One region of the Arhodomonas sp. AD133 genome, then DNA from elsewhere that is predicted to be linked to it. Evidence: predicted binding sites of a transcription regulator. Region 1 holds the regulator's gene; each other region holds the start of a gene.
What was found. The regulator sigma-54, encoded in region 1, starts transcription at its own class of promoters, with help from an activator protein. The targets are predictions, from matches to a motif close to TGGCANGNTNCNTGCTT.

Region 1 (3,553 bases):
AGCTCGACAATGCCGAGGGCGTGAGCACGTATACCGGCAACGTCGTGGTCACACGCGGAAGCATGCGCATCACCGGCGACGAGCTGCGGGTCTATCGCGGCGACGACGGTGGCGTCGCCCGGATCGAAGTCGAGGGCGACCCCGCCACCTATCGCGACGAGGCCAGTGCCAGCGGCGCCGTGGACGCGCAGGCCCCGCGCATGACCTACCACGCGAGCGCGCCGGAGCGTCTGCACCTGGAAGGTGGCGCACAGCTGCAACGCGGCCGCGACGAGTTCCGTGGCGAGACCCTGCTCTATCACATCGCGGGCGACCGCATCGAAGCCGACCGGGGTGACGACGGCCAGCGGGTGGAAATCAAGCTCTATCCGGAGAACGGCGATGGAGGCGGCGGACAGTGAGCGCCGACGGCGGCCGTCTCGAGGCCGAAGGGCTGACCAAGGTCTACCGCGGACGCCATGTGGTCCAGGAGGCCAGCCTCAGCGTCGACCCGGGTGAAATCGTGGGCCTGCTCGGCCCAAACGGCGCGGGCAAGACCACCAGCTTCTACATGATCGTGGGCCTGGTGCCGCCGGACGCCGGCAGCATCCGGCTGGACGGGCGGGAGATCGGCAGCCTGCCCATGCATCGGCGCGCCCGCCTTGGCCTGGGCTATCTGCCCCAGGAGCCGTCGGTCTTCCGCAAGCTCTCCGTGGCGGACAATCTGCTCGCGATTCTGGAGCTGCGCCCGGAGCTCGACCGTGCAGCGCGGCATCGGGAGATGGAAGCACTGCTGGAGGAGTTCCACGTCGAGCATCTGCGCGATCAGTCGGGCATCAGCCTGTCGGGCGGCGAGCGCCGACGGGTGGAGATCGCCCGGGCGCTCGCCGCGGCACCGCGGGTGATCCTGCTCGACGAGCCGTTCGCCGGCGTGGATCCTATCTCGGTCGGCGACATCCGCGAGGTCATCCGCCATCTCGCCGCACGCGGCATCGGCGTGCTGATCACCGACCACAACGTGCGCGAAACCCTCAGCGTGGTGGATCGCGCCTACATCCTCCACGCGGGAACGGTGATCGCCGAGGGTGATGCCGGGCAGGTGCTCGCCGACTCGCGGGTGAAACGAGTCTATCTGGGTGAAGACTTCCGGCTCTGAACTGCGGTAGCTCCGAAACGGATGCACCCGGCGCGGCTATTGCATTACGATGGCGTTGTACGAGCGCCGCACGCCAGGACCTGTCGATGTGTCCCGAGCGCGGCGCGCCGGGGCGGACATTCGTTCAGCGCTTGGATGGGCCGCAGTGTGAATGCGGATACAACAAGCTTACGCAGCCCCGAATCGCTCGTATCGGGGATCAGGGGCGCGGGGAGTGAAGTTTGGTTGGTCCCAAATGAACAACGGGCAACGCGGCCTGGGCGGATGTCCGACCCAACCCGAAGGGCCGGCGCGGCGTGTCCGCGACACGTCGACGGGCCCTCGCCCGTGGGGAATCCGACGGAACTGACATGAAACAATCTCTCCAGCTCCGGCTCGGCCAGCAACTGACCATGACACCGCAGCTCCAGCAGGCGATTCGCCTGCTCCAGCTGCCCACTCTGGAGTTGCGTGCCGAGATCCAGCAGGCGCTCGATTCCAACCTCATGCTCGAGACCGCCGACGAGCATGACACGTCCACGACGGAAGAGGCGCTGAACGACAGCTACACCGACGAGGATGCCGCTCACGAATCCTCCGAACCCGCCGAGACCACCGGCGATGACGGCAGTGAGCGCCTCAACGACGAGCTCCCCGTGGACAGCGGCTGGGACGACATCTATGACGGCACCACCACCTGGAGCCGCGGCGACCCCGAGCGCGAGGACAACGATCCGATTGCCCGACAGGCGGACGGCGCCGAGACCCTGCGCAACTATCTCACCTGGCAGGCGCAACTGGCCGGCCTGAGCAGCCGCGATCTGGCCATCGCCGAGACCGTTATCGACGCCGTGCGCGACGACGGGTACCTGGACAGCACCGTGGACGACCTGCTCGCCGCCATGCCGGCGGACTGGGAAGTCGCCCCCGAGGAGCTGACGACAGTGCTTACCCGCGTACAGCATTTCGACCCGGTGGGTGTTGCCGCCCGGGACCCGGGGGAATGTCTGCTGCTGCAACTCGCGCAGCTACCGGCGGACACACCGTGGCTCGAAGAGGCACGCACCCTCATCGACCGCTATCTCGACCTGCTCGTCGGCCGGCAGTATGCGCAACTCAAGCGCCGCATGCGTATCAACGGCGAGGCGTTGCAGGCGATCATCAACCTCATTCAGACGCTCGACCCGCATCCGGGCCTGCGTTACGGTCCCCAGAACACGGAGTACGTGATCCCGGACGTGTTCGTGCGCCGACTCGACGGACGCTGGCACGTGGAGATCAACCCGGACGCCTTTCCACGCATTCGCGTCAATCCCGAGTACGCCGCGCTCGTGCGCCGTGCCGACCGCAGCCGCGAGAACAGCATGATGCGCGAGCACCTCCAGGAAGCGCGCTGGCTGATCAAGAGTCTGCATTCGCGCAACGACACGCTCCTGCGGGTCGCCCGATTCATCGTCGACCATCAGCACGGTTTTCTGGAACGCGGCGACGAGGCGATGCAGCCCCTTGTCCTGCGCGAGGTCGCGGAGGCCGTGGAGATGCACGAGTCGACCATCTCGCGCATCACCAACCAGAAATACATGCACACGCCGCGCGGGACGTTCGAATTCAAGTATTTCTTCTCTTCCCATGTGCAGACCGCCGACGGCGGTGAATGCTCGGCGACTGCCATCCGCGCGCGCATCCGACGCCTCATCGCCGCGGAGGACGCCACACGGCCTCTCAGTGACAGCCGCATCGCCAGCATCCTCCGCGAAGAAGGCATCAACGTCGCCCGCCGAACGGTGGCGAAATACCGCGAGGCCATGTCCATCGCCTCGTCCACGGAGCGAAAGAGGCTCGCCTGAGAGCCTAAGGAGGTAGCATGCAGATCGACATCACCGGACATCATGTCGAGGTCACCAATTCGCTGCGCGACTACGTCAATGACAAGTTCGACAAACTCGAGCGCCACTTCGACAACGTCGTTGACGCGCACGTGATCCTGACCGTGGAGAAGCTGACCCAGAAGGCTGAGGCGACGATCGTGGTCAGCGGCGCGCGGCTGTTCGCCGACGCGACCGACGAAGACATGTACGCGGCGATCGACGCGCTGACGGATAAGCTCGACCGCCAGGTGGTCAAACACAAGGAAAAGCGCAGCGATCATCGTCGTACCGAAGGTCCGGTGAGTCAGGCGCTCGAGGAATGAGCTGACGCGGCGCGGACAGGAAGCCCGCGCCGGCGAATAACCGACGACACGCGGGCAAGCGCCCCGGCGCACGGATGCTCCCGCTGCCCCAGCGTGTCGCCTATGCTTTGGTTACCTGGTCTTTTACGAATACGAAGACTGGTAACGGCAATCCGGGGCCCGGGGCATCATGAACATCGCAGCAATGCTAACGCCCGAACGCGTGCGCTATCAGGCGCATGCCACCAGCAAGAAGCGCAGCCTGGAGC
Region 2 (3,553 bases), on a different contig from region 1:
CAACACGATTTCGGCGACAATTAGGAACGTCGGCACCGACCGGCTTACATGCAGCGAGCAACGGGGCTCGTCCTGCCGGATCCATGTCGGCTACTACCTCTCCAAGGATGGCGAGATAACCGTTGACGATATGCTCATCGGCGATACGACGATGCATATTAACGCCGATGAGCTTGACCCCGACGAGCACGCCTTGGAACTCGGGCCGCAGGAGACGTACACGTACAATCACCGCCTCCACCTGAAGACCAATATTCCGGCTGGTCATTACTTCATCGGCGCCATCGTCGACCACCTCGGCTTCTACGAGTGGGACAAGGTTCGACCGGTTACGGACACAGAGGAGTACTCCTTCCCGGAGCCCTACCCGCACATCTTGGAAACCGACGAAGGTGACAACGTTAGCGCGCTGCTCAAGCGCTCCGTAATAGGCTCGGAGGTTTGCCAGAGCGACCTCTATGAGGACAACGACGTCCGCGCCGATGCGAACGAGCTTCTTGTCGGGAGCACGCAGCAGCACACGTTGTGCTTCGACAACTCCGATTGGTATCGCTTTCAAGCGGTGAAGGGAGAGGTGAGCCAGATCACGACGACCGAGGACGGCGCAGCGGTCGATGAGCGCCTGCAGCTCTTCCTCTATGATCCGGAGGGGAAGCCGGTGCTATTTGACGAGCGCAATGGTGCGTGGTCCGCGACTGCGCCCGAGATCGTCTGGAAAGCGACTGCTACCGGCGAGTATCTGCTGAAAGTGCGCGTCAAGTTCTGCGACGAGGACGAGTGCGGATACTCAGCACATGGCGTTGGCTCGCAGACGGAGTATTCAATTTCACTGCAATAACTCTGGAAGCGCCCGGAGCCGCCCGCGTGTAGACGACAATATCCGTTTCACGCATCGGCCCCGGGCGCTTGCCCAGAATGCCGGTCTCTCTGTAGAGCGACGTGAAACGTCGTGCTACCTGAGCAATGTGCGGATTTGCGTGCAGAAGCTCCTGCGACGTTAGCGGTCATGTAACTTGGGTTCGTCAACCCACTGATTAGGAAAAGGTTGGCGCCTACATCATCGGCGAATGGCATTGCATCTATGTTCATTCAGCCGATACGGGAAGAGTGCCTTCGCGAGCGGTTCTAGCGTGTTAGCCCCACGAGTTGTCGCGACCGTGGGGCTAGCGGTGCACATCACAACCTCACCCTAACCAATCGCAGCAACCCCCGCCTCAGCAACCTGCACATCCTGATCCGGTTTCACGCCTGACACGCCCACCGTGCCGGCGACCTGGCCGTTGGCCATTACGGGCACGCCGCCGGACATCAGTCCGTCCATGGGGGCGGAGAGGAAGGCGTTGCGGCCGCCGTTGATCATCTCCTCGAACACCTGGGTGTTCTTGCGGCCCAGGGCGGCGGCGCGGGCCTTTTCGCTGGCGATGGAGGGGGTCATGGGCGCGGCGCCGTCGAGGCGGCGGAGGCCTAGGAGGTGGCCGCCGTCGTCGGCCACGGCGATGGTTACGGCCCAGCCGTTGGTCTCGGCCTCGCGCTGGGCGGCGTCGAGGATGGCGTTGACGTCCGTCAGCGTCAGGAAGGGTTTCGTCTGCATGTCTCCATCTCCTCAGTAGTTGTCGTGACTCTTGCCGATGGCTGTCGGCTTATGGGCCCAGCTTATTGCCTCATTTCGCCTGCGGCTAGGGATCGGTTGCCACTGCGTGGATGACGATTCCGTTATGGATTCGAGGGCGCACCAACGCTGTTGGTGTTCGCACTGGCTTGGTGCGGTGCATCAGGGGTGGCTCTCCGATGGTTGTGTAACCGATTGATTTTGCGTGATTTGTTCGTTGGCACGGTATTCGCTTAGCTCGTGTTGCGCTTCTCCGATCCGCTTTGGCCGCCCCGAGGGGGCGGCGGGCGGTGGAAATCCATGCAAGCGATGGCGTTCGGCAGTGACCGCCGGGAGTGCCGGGCACGGAATCCTGATCGGCCGAAGCGGGGAGCGCTCCATTCGGCCCGACGACGACAGGCACGCGCCAGCCACGCAGCACTGTCACAGGGGGTTGACCATGACCAAGAGCCAGATGCGGGAGGCCGTTCTCGAAGCCAAGGCGACCAGGCGGATGACCTGGGAGGCGATCGCCGAGCAGGTGGGCTGCTCGCCGGTATTCGTGTGCGCCACCTGCCTGGGCGAGCACAGCATGACCGACGACCAGGCCCGGGCGCTCGGGGAGGTGCTCGGGCTCGGCAAGGACGTGATCCGGGCGCTCACCGAATGCCCCACCAAGGCCCAGCAGGGCGAGGCGTTGATGACGGATCCGCTGGTCTACCGCTTCAAGGAGATCGGCATGGTCTACGGCGAGTCGGTCAAGCAGATCGTCCACGAGAAGTTCGGCGACGGGATCATGAGCGCCATCGACTTCACGCTGGACGTGGATCGGGTCGAGGACCCCAAGGGCGACCGTGTCCAGATCACGATGACCGGCAAGTTCCTGCCCTACAAGCGCTGGTAGCGCGGACGTTCACAGTGCCGCGCCGCCGGCGGCGCTTGGCAGGCGGGCGAAGGTGCCCCTGACCGGCGGAGCGAGGGCAAGCGTGTACACCAATAAGGAAGAGCATTATGTCGTACTTACAACCCACCGAATTCGTCACCAAGATGGTGGACGCCGGGGAATCCAAGATCTTCATGTCCACCCGCGACGCGGTGATCCGGGCCTACATGGCCGGCGCTATCCTGGCGCTCGCGGTGGTGTTCGCGGTCACCATCAACGTGCAGACCGGCCACCCCATCATCGGGGCGGCGCTGTTCCCGGTCGGCTTTTGCATGCTGTACCTGCTGGGCTTCGACCTGCTCACCGGCGTGTTCGTGCTGACGCCGCTGGCGTGGCTGGACCGCCGGCCGGGGGTCACCCTGGGGCGCGTGTTCGAGAACTGGGGCAAGGTGTTCGTCGGCAATTTCCTCGGCGCCATGACGGTGGCCGTCATCATGGCGATCAACTTCACGTACGGCTTCGACGCGCCGGTGAGCAAGGTCGGCCAGGTGGTGGCCACCATCGGCGAGAGCCGCACCGTCGGCTATGCCGAGCACGGCGCTGGCGGCTGGCTGACGCTGTTCATCCGGGGGGCGCTGTGTAACTGGATGGTCTCGCTCGGGGTGGTCGGCGCGCTGATTTCCACCACGGTACCGGGCAAGGTCATCGCCATGTGGATGCCGATCATGGTCTTCTTCTTCCTCGGCTTCGAGCACTCCGTGGTGAACATGTTCCTGTTCCCGCTGGGGCTGATGCTCGGCGGCGCGTTCTCCATCGGCGATTACATCTTCTGGAACGAGATCCCCACCGTGTTGGGCAACATCGTCGGCGGCCTCTCGCTGACCGGGCTCACGCTGTACTCGACGCACGTGCGCACTGCGCCCAAGCGTCAGCTCGCGTGATCCGCGCGTGAGAACCGGGCCCCGGCCTCGGTGGGAGGGCGGGGCCCGGTCGTGTAGGGACGGCCGCGATCGATCCGCCGTGAATTCCGCTCGGGAGCAGGGCATGCCGGGGCAGCTGGTGGTATCCGTCGGGCAGAGCTC
Region 3 (3,553 bases), on a different contig from region 1:
TCGCGCTCGCCGCCGCTGCCACGTCCGCGGTCTCCGGCAAATGTCCCCAGCGGTGCATCTGGCGCGCGAACCACAGCGTGTGGGAGCGCCACGGAAAGTTCGCCGCGTAGCGATGGAAAACGATGAAGTCCTCTTCATCGACATCGGCGCCGCAGCACAGAGCACGCTCGAGATCGGTCACCGGCAGGGCGACGTAGCCCTCGTCGGCGAGCAGGCGTGCCGCGTCCGCGCGGTGGCGTTGGCGATCGAGCCAGCGACATGCCCGCAGCAGAGCGCGCACCAGCGCGAGGTGGGTTTGCGGGTGTGCCTCGGCCCACTCCCGGCGCACGCCGAGCACCTTCTCCTGACCGTTGTTCCAGATTCGATACCCGGAGGCCACCAGCACACCGGTTCCCCGGGAAACGGCCGCGCTGTTCCAGGGTTCACCGACACAGAAACCGTCGATGCGGCCATCCGCGAGATGCTCCCCCACCAGCGGCGGGGGCACCACGCGCAGTTCCACGTCCCGATCCGGGTCGACGCCGCCCGCCGCCAGCCAGTAGCGCAATAGGTAATGGTGGCTGGAGAACGGATACACACTCGCCAGGCGGGGGCGCCGTCGCGGCTGCTCGACGCGCAGGTACTCGGCTAGCGCGCGCGCCACGGCCTGGGGCGAACGGGGATCGACGGCCGCATACCGGCTCAGCCGGTCGGCGAGCTCGCGGGAGAGCGTGATGCCGTTGCCGTTGAGGCTGAGAGTCAGCGCCGTGGCAAGGCGTGCCCCGCCGCCTTCGAGTCCGAGATTGGCCGCGAGCACCATGGGGGCGAGAAGCTGGGCACCGTCGATCAACCCCGTGTGCAGATGGTCGCGCACCGCCGCCCAGGAACGAAGCGGCTGCAGGCGCACCGACAGCCCTTCGTCACGGAAGTAGCCATGTGCCGCCGCCACCGCCAGTGGCGCGCAGTCGGTCAACGGCACATAGCCGAGTGTGAGCGAGCCTCGCTCCAGGCGGTCAGTGGAACGCACGAAAGGCCAACCGGTGACCATGGACACCTCCCTCGTTCAGGCGCTGTGATTGCGTGGTGCGGCCGCGTCGATGAGCTCCCGGGCCACGGTGTAGAGCGAGCGCCGGCGATCCATCGCCGCCTTGCGCAGAATCTCGTAAGCCGCGGCCTCACCGATGCCGCGACGTTCCATGAGCAGGCACTTCGCCTGGTCGATGACTTTGCGCTCGGTCAGCGAGGTGTGGGCGCGCGCGAGCTCGCCGAGCACGCGCTGGTAGGCCTGGAACTGGGCCATCGCCACCTCCACCAGCGAGCGCACCAGCTCGGGCTCCAGCCCTTCGACGGCGTAGACGCTCACCCCGGCACGCGCGGCATCACGGGTGAGCTCGGTATCGGCCCGCTCGCTCATGACTACGGTCGGGCGCGGGTAGCGTCGGTTGGCCTGAGCGAGCTGCTCCAGGGTGTCGCGACTGGGGAGCTCGGCGTCCACGATCACTGCGTCCGGCTCCAGCGCGGCGACCTCGGCGTGCAGATCCTCGCCCTCGCTCAGGCGCCCCAACACCTCGTAGCCGGCGGCAACCAGCGCCTCATGGAGGCGCGATCCCCGATCCGGACTGGCATCCACCAACAGGACACGCACGGTCACCGTGCTTCCTCCATTCACCGGGCGAAACGTTGCCCTGCAGCACTGCATCATCCGTGCCGCCACACATGGCCCAGGCGCGGCGGTCTTGTGGGGCTCGCTATGCGCAGGCGTGCATTGTCGCGGTGCAATATTGCACCAGAATCGGACGACACCGCCGTCGCAAGACAACGCCAAGCAACCCCTCGAGCCCGGCACCAAGCGGCCTGCAGCAGTTGGCCCGGCAATTGCTACCAGGCTGGGTGACGTGGACCAGGCCCAAGTGGGTACGAGTGCGTCGAAACGACCGGACCGCAATGGCGCGGCCCGTCTCGGTTCGTGCATCGACCACAAGAGGGAACGGCCCATGGAACTGCGCAACAAGGCCACGCGCATCCGCCTGTTCGATTTCAAGACGCCGCAGATGCGCGCGTTTCACCTGAGCTGGCTCGCATTCCACCTGTGCTTCTTCGGGTGGTTCGGCATCGCCCCGCTGATGGCGGTGGTGCGGGAAGACCTGGATCTGTCGAAATCGCAGATCGGCTCCACCATCATCGCCTCGGTGGCCATTACCGTGCTCGTGCGGCTGATCATCGGCCCGCTATGCGACAAATTCGGCCCGCGCCGCACCTACACCTGGCTGCTGTGCCTGGGCGCCGTGCCGGTGATGGGCATCGGATTCGCCGACAGCTACGAGACCTTTCTGCTCGCGCGCCTTGCCATCGGCGCCATCGGTGCGTCGTTCGTCATTACCCAGTACCACACGTCGGTGATGTTCGCGCCCAACTGCGTGGGCACCGCCAACGCCACCACCGCGGGCTGGGGCAACCTCGGCGGCGGCACCACGCAGATCGTCATGCCCCTGGTGTTCGCCGGCGTCCTCATGTTCGGCGTCAGCGAGGCGGCTGGCTGGCGGCTGGCCATGGTGGTGCCCGGCCTGGTGCTGTTCGCCGTGGGCATCGCCTACTACTTCCTGACCCAGGACGCGCCGGACGGGAACTACGACGAGCTGCGCGCCAGGGGTCTGATTCCCGAGGCCAAAAACGAGCACAGCGCCCGCGGCAGCTTCAAGGTCGCCGCCAGCGACCCGCGCGTGTGGGCGCTGTTCGTGGTCTACGCCGCCTGTTTCGGCGTGGAGCTCACCATCAACAACATCGCCGCGCTGTACTTCTTCGACAGCTTCTCGCTGGACCTCGCCACCGCCGGGCTGATCGCCGGGCTGTTCGGCTTGATGAACCTGTTCGCCCGCACCCTCGGCGGTGTGTTCTCCGACCGCTTCGCGCGTCTCGGCGGCTTGAAGGGTCGCGTGCGGTGGCTGTTCATCGCGCTGCTGTGCGAAGGCGTGGCGCTCATCGTCTTCTCGCAGATGACGGTGCTCGCTCTGGCGATCGCCACGCTCATCGTCTTCAGCCTCTTCACCCAGATGTCCGAGGGCGCCACTTACGGTCTGGTGCCGTTCATGAACAAGAAGGCTCTGGGCGCCGTGGCAGGCATCGTCGGTGCCGGCGGCAACGCCGGCGCGGTAGCCGCGGGCTTCCTGTTCAAGGCCGAGAACCTTTCCTACGAGCAGGGCCTGCTCTATCTCGGCATTGCCGTCGTCGCCTGCTCGTTCTTCGCCTTCGCCGTGCGCTTCTCCCCCGAGGTACTGGCCGAAGAGGACCGCGCCTTCCGCGCGGCCTCCGCTGGCGAGGAATCGGCGACACCGGCCACCGCCTGAGCGGACATCACCCATAGCGGGGCGGCGGCATCGCCGCCCCTACGATCGGGAGATCACTGTCATGAAGGAACAACTGGTCGTCATCGGAAACGGCATGGCCGGTATCCGGACCGTCGAGGAGCTACTCAAGCTCGACCGCGACAAGTACGACATCACGGTCTTCGGCGCCGAGCCCCACGTGAACTACAACCGGATCCTGCTCTCACCGGTGCTCGCCGGCGAGAAAACCG
Region 4 (3,553 bases), on a different contig from region 1:
GAGCTGGCCGACGATCGTGGCGCTGTCGTTGGACATGGGCACGGCGAGCAGGCCCCAGATGCCGATCGTACCGTGCGCGGAGATGGCACCCACCGGGTCGTCGATGTGCAGCTTGTCCAGTGCGACCACCGAGAGCACGACCAGGGCGCCGCCCACGCCGCCGATGGCCGCGGCGAGCAGCGGTGCCGGGGTCAACGGCTCGGCGGTGATGGCGACCAGGCCGGCGATGGCACCGTTGAGGACCATGGTGAGATCCGTTTTCCCGAACAGGGCCCGGGAGACGATTGCCGCGATCGCGGCGCCGCCGGCAGCGGCCATGTTGGTGTTGACGAACACCCGGGCGACGGCGTTGGCCTCGGCCACGTCGGAGACCTTGAGCTCCGAGCCGCCGTTGAAGCCGAACCAGCCGAGCCACAGGATGAACGTGCCGAGGGTCGCCAGCGGCAGGTTGGCGCCCGGGATGGCGCGCACCTGCCCCTTCGGTCCGTACTTCCCGTGGCGCGCGCCGAGCAGCAGTACGCCGGCGAGTGCCGCGGCGGCACCGGCGAGATGCACCACACCGGAGCCGGCGAAGTCCTGGAAGCCGAGCTGGTCGAGGAAGCCACCGCCCCACTTCCAGTAACCCTGCACCGGGTAGATGAAACCGGTCATGACCACGGCGAAGGCGAGGAACGCCCAGAGCTTCATGCGCTCGGCCACCGCGCCGGAAACGATGGACATGGCCGTGGCGACGAACACCACCTGGAAGAAGAAGTCGGAAAGCACCGAGTAATAAAGCTCGCCGCTGCTGGCGAGCACGGCCTCGGTAGTGTGATCGGCGCCGATGAGAAAGCCCAGGCCGGGGAACACGGCGCTGTCGGAGCCACCGTACATGATCTGGTAGCCCACCAGCATGTACATCACACAGGCGATGGCATAGAGCGCGACGTTCTTGGTCAGGATCTCGGCGGTATTCTTGGCGCGCACCAGCCCCGCTTCGAGCATGGCGAAGCCCGCCGCCATCCACATCACCAGCGCGCCCGAGACGAGGAAATAAAAGGTATCCAGCGCGTAGCTGAGTTGTGTAACCGCGTCCATTGGCTGCTCCGTGGTAACGAGTGATCGGTGTACGTTCGCTGGGAACGATGGACTCGCACCGCTGAAGCAGTCTCTGTGCCAAGGCGGAAAATAGTTTTTTAACAGTAAGTTACGGGATTCCGGATGGTGCCGGAGTGCACCGCATTGGGGCGCTGCACCAAGCGGGCACCACATCGGTGCGACGGCGGTGCACCACATTCACGCCTGGTTCAGTGGCGAGCGGCTATGCTTTGTGGTCTTGGCGGTCTGCGCGAGGGCGAAGCCCATGCGTTTGCCGGTATCGGGCTGCGGGCCACATCTGCGAGCGGCCATGATCGCGGTATTACTGGGGGCCGGGCTCTCCGGTTGCCACTATGCCGTGTCGCACTCCTATGGCATCGGCTACTACGGTGGTCACGGCAGCGGTTACCACGGTCATATCAAGTACCGGTTCAGTGACCATGGCTACTATCGCTACGGACACAAGTACCGCTACCACCACCGTTTCGGGCATCGGCACCACCACTGGTAGCCCGGCAGGGGGACGCTTTACGCGTCCCCGGCGAGTGCTTGATCCAGGTCCGCGGTAAGGTCCTCCACGTCCTCGATGCCAACCGACAGCCGGATCAGCCCGTCCTCGATCCCCAGACGCCGGCGTGTTTCCGCCGGAATGGAGGCGTGGGTCATGATGCCGGGATGCTCGATGAGGCTCTCCACCCCGCCCAGGCTCTCGGCGAGCGAGAAGATACGGCAGCGTTCGAGCATGCGGCGTGCCCCGTCCTCTCCACCGCGGATGACCGCCGAGACCATTCCCCCGAAGTCATTCATCTGCCGGTCGGCGAGCTCATGCTGGGGATGGTTCTCCAGACCCGGGTAGATGACCCGTTCCACCTGCGGGTGGCGGTTCAGCCAGTCGGCGATGGTGCGGGCGTTCGCGCAGTGTTGGCGCATGCGAAGCGCCAGGGTCTTGGCGCCACGCATGGCGAGGAAACTGTCGAACGGCCCCGCGATGGCCCCGGCCGCGTTCTGGATGTAGCCCAGGCGGTCGGCGAGCTCGGTGTCGTTGCCCACTACCGCGACGCCGCCGACCACGTCCGAGTGCCCGCCGATGTATTTCGTCGCCGAGTGCACCACCACGTCGAAGCCGAAATCCAGCGGCTGCTGCAGGACGGGCGTGGCGAAGGTGTTGTCCATCACCGCGATCAGGCCGTGGTCCCGTGCGAAGGCCGCCACGCGTTCCAGGTCCACCAGCTTGAGCAGCGGGTTGGTGGGGGATTCCACCCAGATCATGCGTGTGTTCTCCCGCACCGCGGCAGCCATGGCGTCCGCGTCGGTGAGGTCCACGAAGCTGAACTCGAGCCCTGCCGAGCGCCGGCGCACGTTCTCGAACAGCCGATAGGAGCCGCCGTAGAGATCGTCCATGGCAATGACGTGGCTACCGTGATCCAGCAGCTCGAGTACGCTCGCCGTTGCCGCCATGCCGGAGGCGAAGGCGAACCCTGCGCGCCCGTTCTCCAGGTCCGCCACACAGCGTTCGTAGGCGAGACGGGTGGGGTTGCTGGTACGCGAGTAGTCGAACCCCTGATGGTGGCCGGGGCTCGACTGTACGTAGGTGGAGGTGGCGAAGATGGGCGTCATGATGGCGCCGGTGCCCGGGTCCGGAGTCTGGCCCGCATGAATGCCCCGCGTGGCCAGGCCGTAGCGTCGATCGTCGTCGGTCATTGTCGATATCTCAGTCGGTCTTGCGCCGTAGGTAATTGAGCAGGTCGATCTGTGTGATCAGGCCGTGGAAGTGATCGCCCTCGGTGACGATGGCGACGTGACCGGCCTTGAAGATGGCGAGTACGTCATCGAGGCTCGCGCGTACATCCACCTTCTCCAGTTGGGTGATCATGGCTTCGCGTACCGGCGAACGGAAGTGATCAACGTGGCCGTAGACGGCGAGCAGCAAGTCCGACTCGTCGACAATGCCCACGACCCGGTCGTTGTCCATGACCGGTAGCTGGGAGACATCGTAGAGCTTCATGCGTGCATACGCTGTGGTCAATGGCTCGTCCGGGCCGATGACCACGGTATCGCGCTCGTCGAACGGGTGCTTGACGAGATCGCGCAGATCGCCGTAGCGGTGGCGTTCTATGAAGCCCTGATCCTCCAGCCAGTGGTCGTTGTACATCTTGGATAGGTACTTGTTGCCGGTGTCGCAGACGAAGGTCACCACGCGTTTGGGGGTGCGTTGACCGCGGCAGTAGCGAAGGGCCGCGGCCAGGCAGGTACCGGTGGAGGTGCCGCCGAGAATGCCCTCGGCACGCAGTAGCTCGCGGCCGCAGAGCAGGCTTTCCTTGTCGTCCACCGTGATCGCGTTGTGGACGTGGGAGAGGTCCGCGACCGGGGGAATGAAGTCTTCGCCGATGCCCTCGATGAGCCAGGAACCGCCTTCCAGGTCGGTGCGGCCGGTGCGGACGTACTCGGCCAGGATCGACCCCTTGGGGTCGGCGAG

Region 2: the regulator sigma-54 is predicted to act here: its motif matches at 1,828-1,844, upstream of cynS (cyanase).
Region 3: the regulator sigma-54 is predicted to act here: its motif matches at 1,844-1,860, upstream of ACPEES_RS19845 (NarK family nitrate/nitrite MFS transporter).
Region 4: the regulator sigma-54 is predicted to act here: its motif matches at 1,142-1,158, upstream of ACPEES_RS18970 (ammonium transporter).

What each region holds. Positions count from the first base shown of each region.
Region 1 is NZ_JBNAZM010000034.1:2,817-6,369, reverse strand. It holds gene lptA (lipopolysaccharide transport periplasmic protein LptA) at 1-401, shown strand, start outside; gene lptB (LPS export ABC transporter ATP-binding protein) at 398-1,135, shown strand; gene ACPEES_RS16400 (RNA polymerase factor sigma-54) at 1,486-2,961, shown strand; gene hpf (ribosome hibernation-promoting factor, HPF/YfiA family) at 2,979-3,305, shown strand; gene ptsN (PTS IIA-like nitrogen regulatory protein PtsN) at 3,475-3,553, shown strand, end outside.
Region 2 is NZ_JBNAZM010000002.1:1,433-4,985, forward strand. It holds gene ACPEES_RS01465 (PKD domain-containing protein) at 1-838, shown strand, start outside; gene ACPEES_RS01470 (GlcG/HbpS family heme-binding protein) at 1,190-1,591, opposite strand; gene cynS (cyanase) at 2,043-2,492, shown strand; gene ACPEES_RS01480 (formate/nitrite transporter family protein) at 2,600-3,412, shown strand; gene ACPEES_RS01485 (protein kinase domain-containing protein) at 3,516-3,553, shown strand, end outside.
Region 3 is NZ_JBNAZM010000054.1:2,337-5,889, reverse strand. It holds gene ACPEES_RS19855 (CmpA/NrtA family ABC transporter substrate-binding protein) at 1-1,027, opposite strand, end outside; gene ACPEES_RS19850 (ANTAR domain-containing response regulator) at 1,043-1,630, opposite strand; gene ACPEES_RS19845 (NarK family nitrate/nitrite MFS transporter) at 1,974-3,323, shown strand; gene nirB (nitrite reductase large subunit NirB) at 3,385-3,553, shown strand, end outside.
Region 4 is NZ_JBNAZM010000046.1:27,064-30,616, reverse strand. It holds gene ACPEES_RS18970 (ammonium transporter) at 1-1,077, opposite strand, end outside; gene ACPEES_RS18965 (hypothetical protein) at 1,388-1,588, shown strand; gene ACPEES_RS18960 (cystathionine gamma-synthase) at 1,606-2,778, opposite strand; gene ACPEES_RS18955 (pyridoxal-phosphate dependent enzyme) at 2,789-3,553, opposite strand, start outside.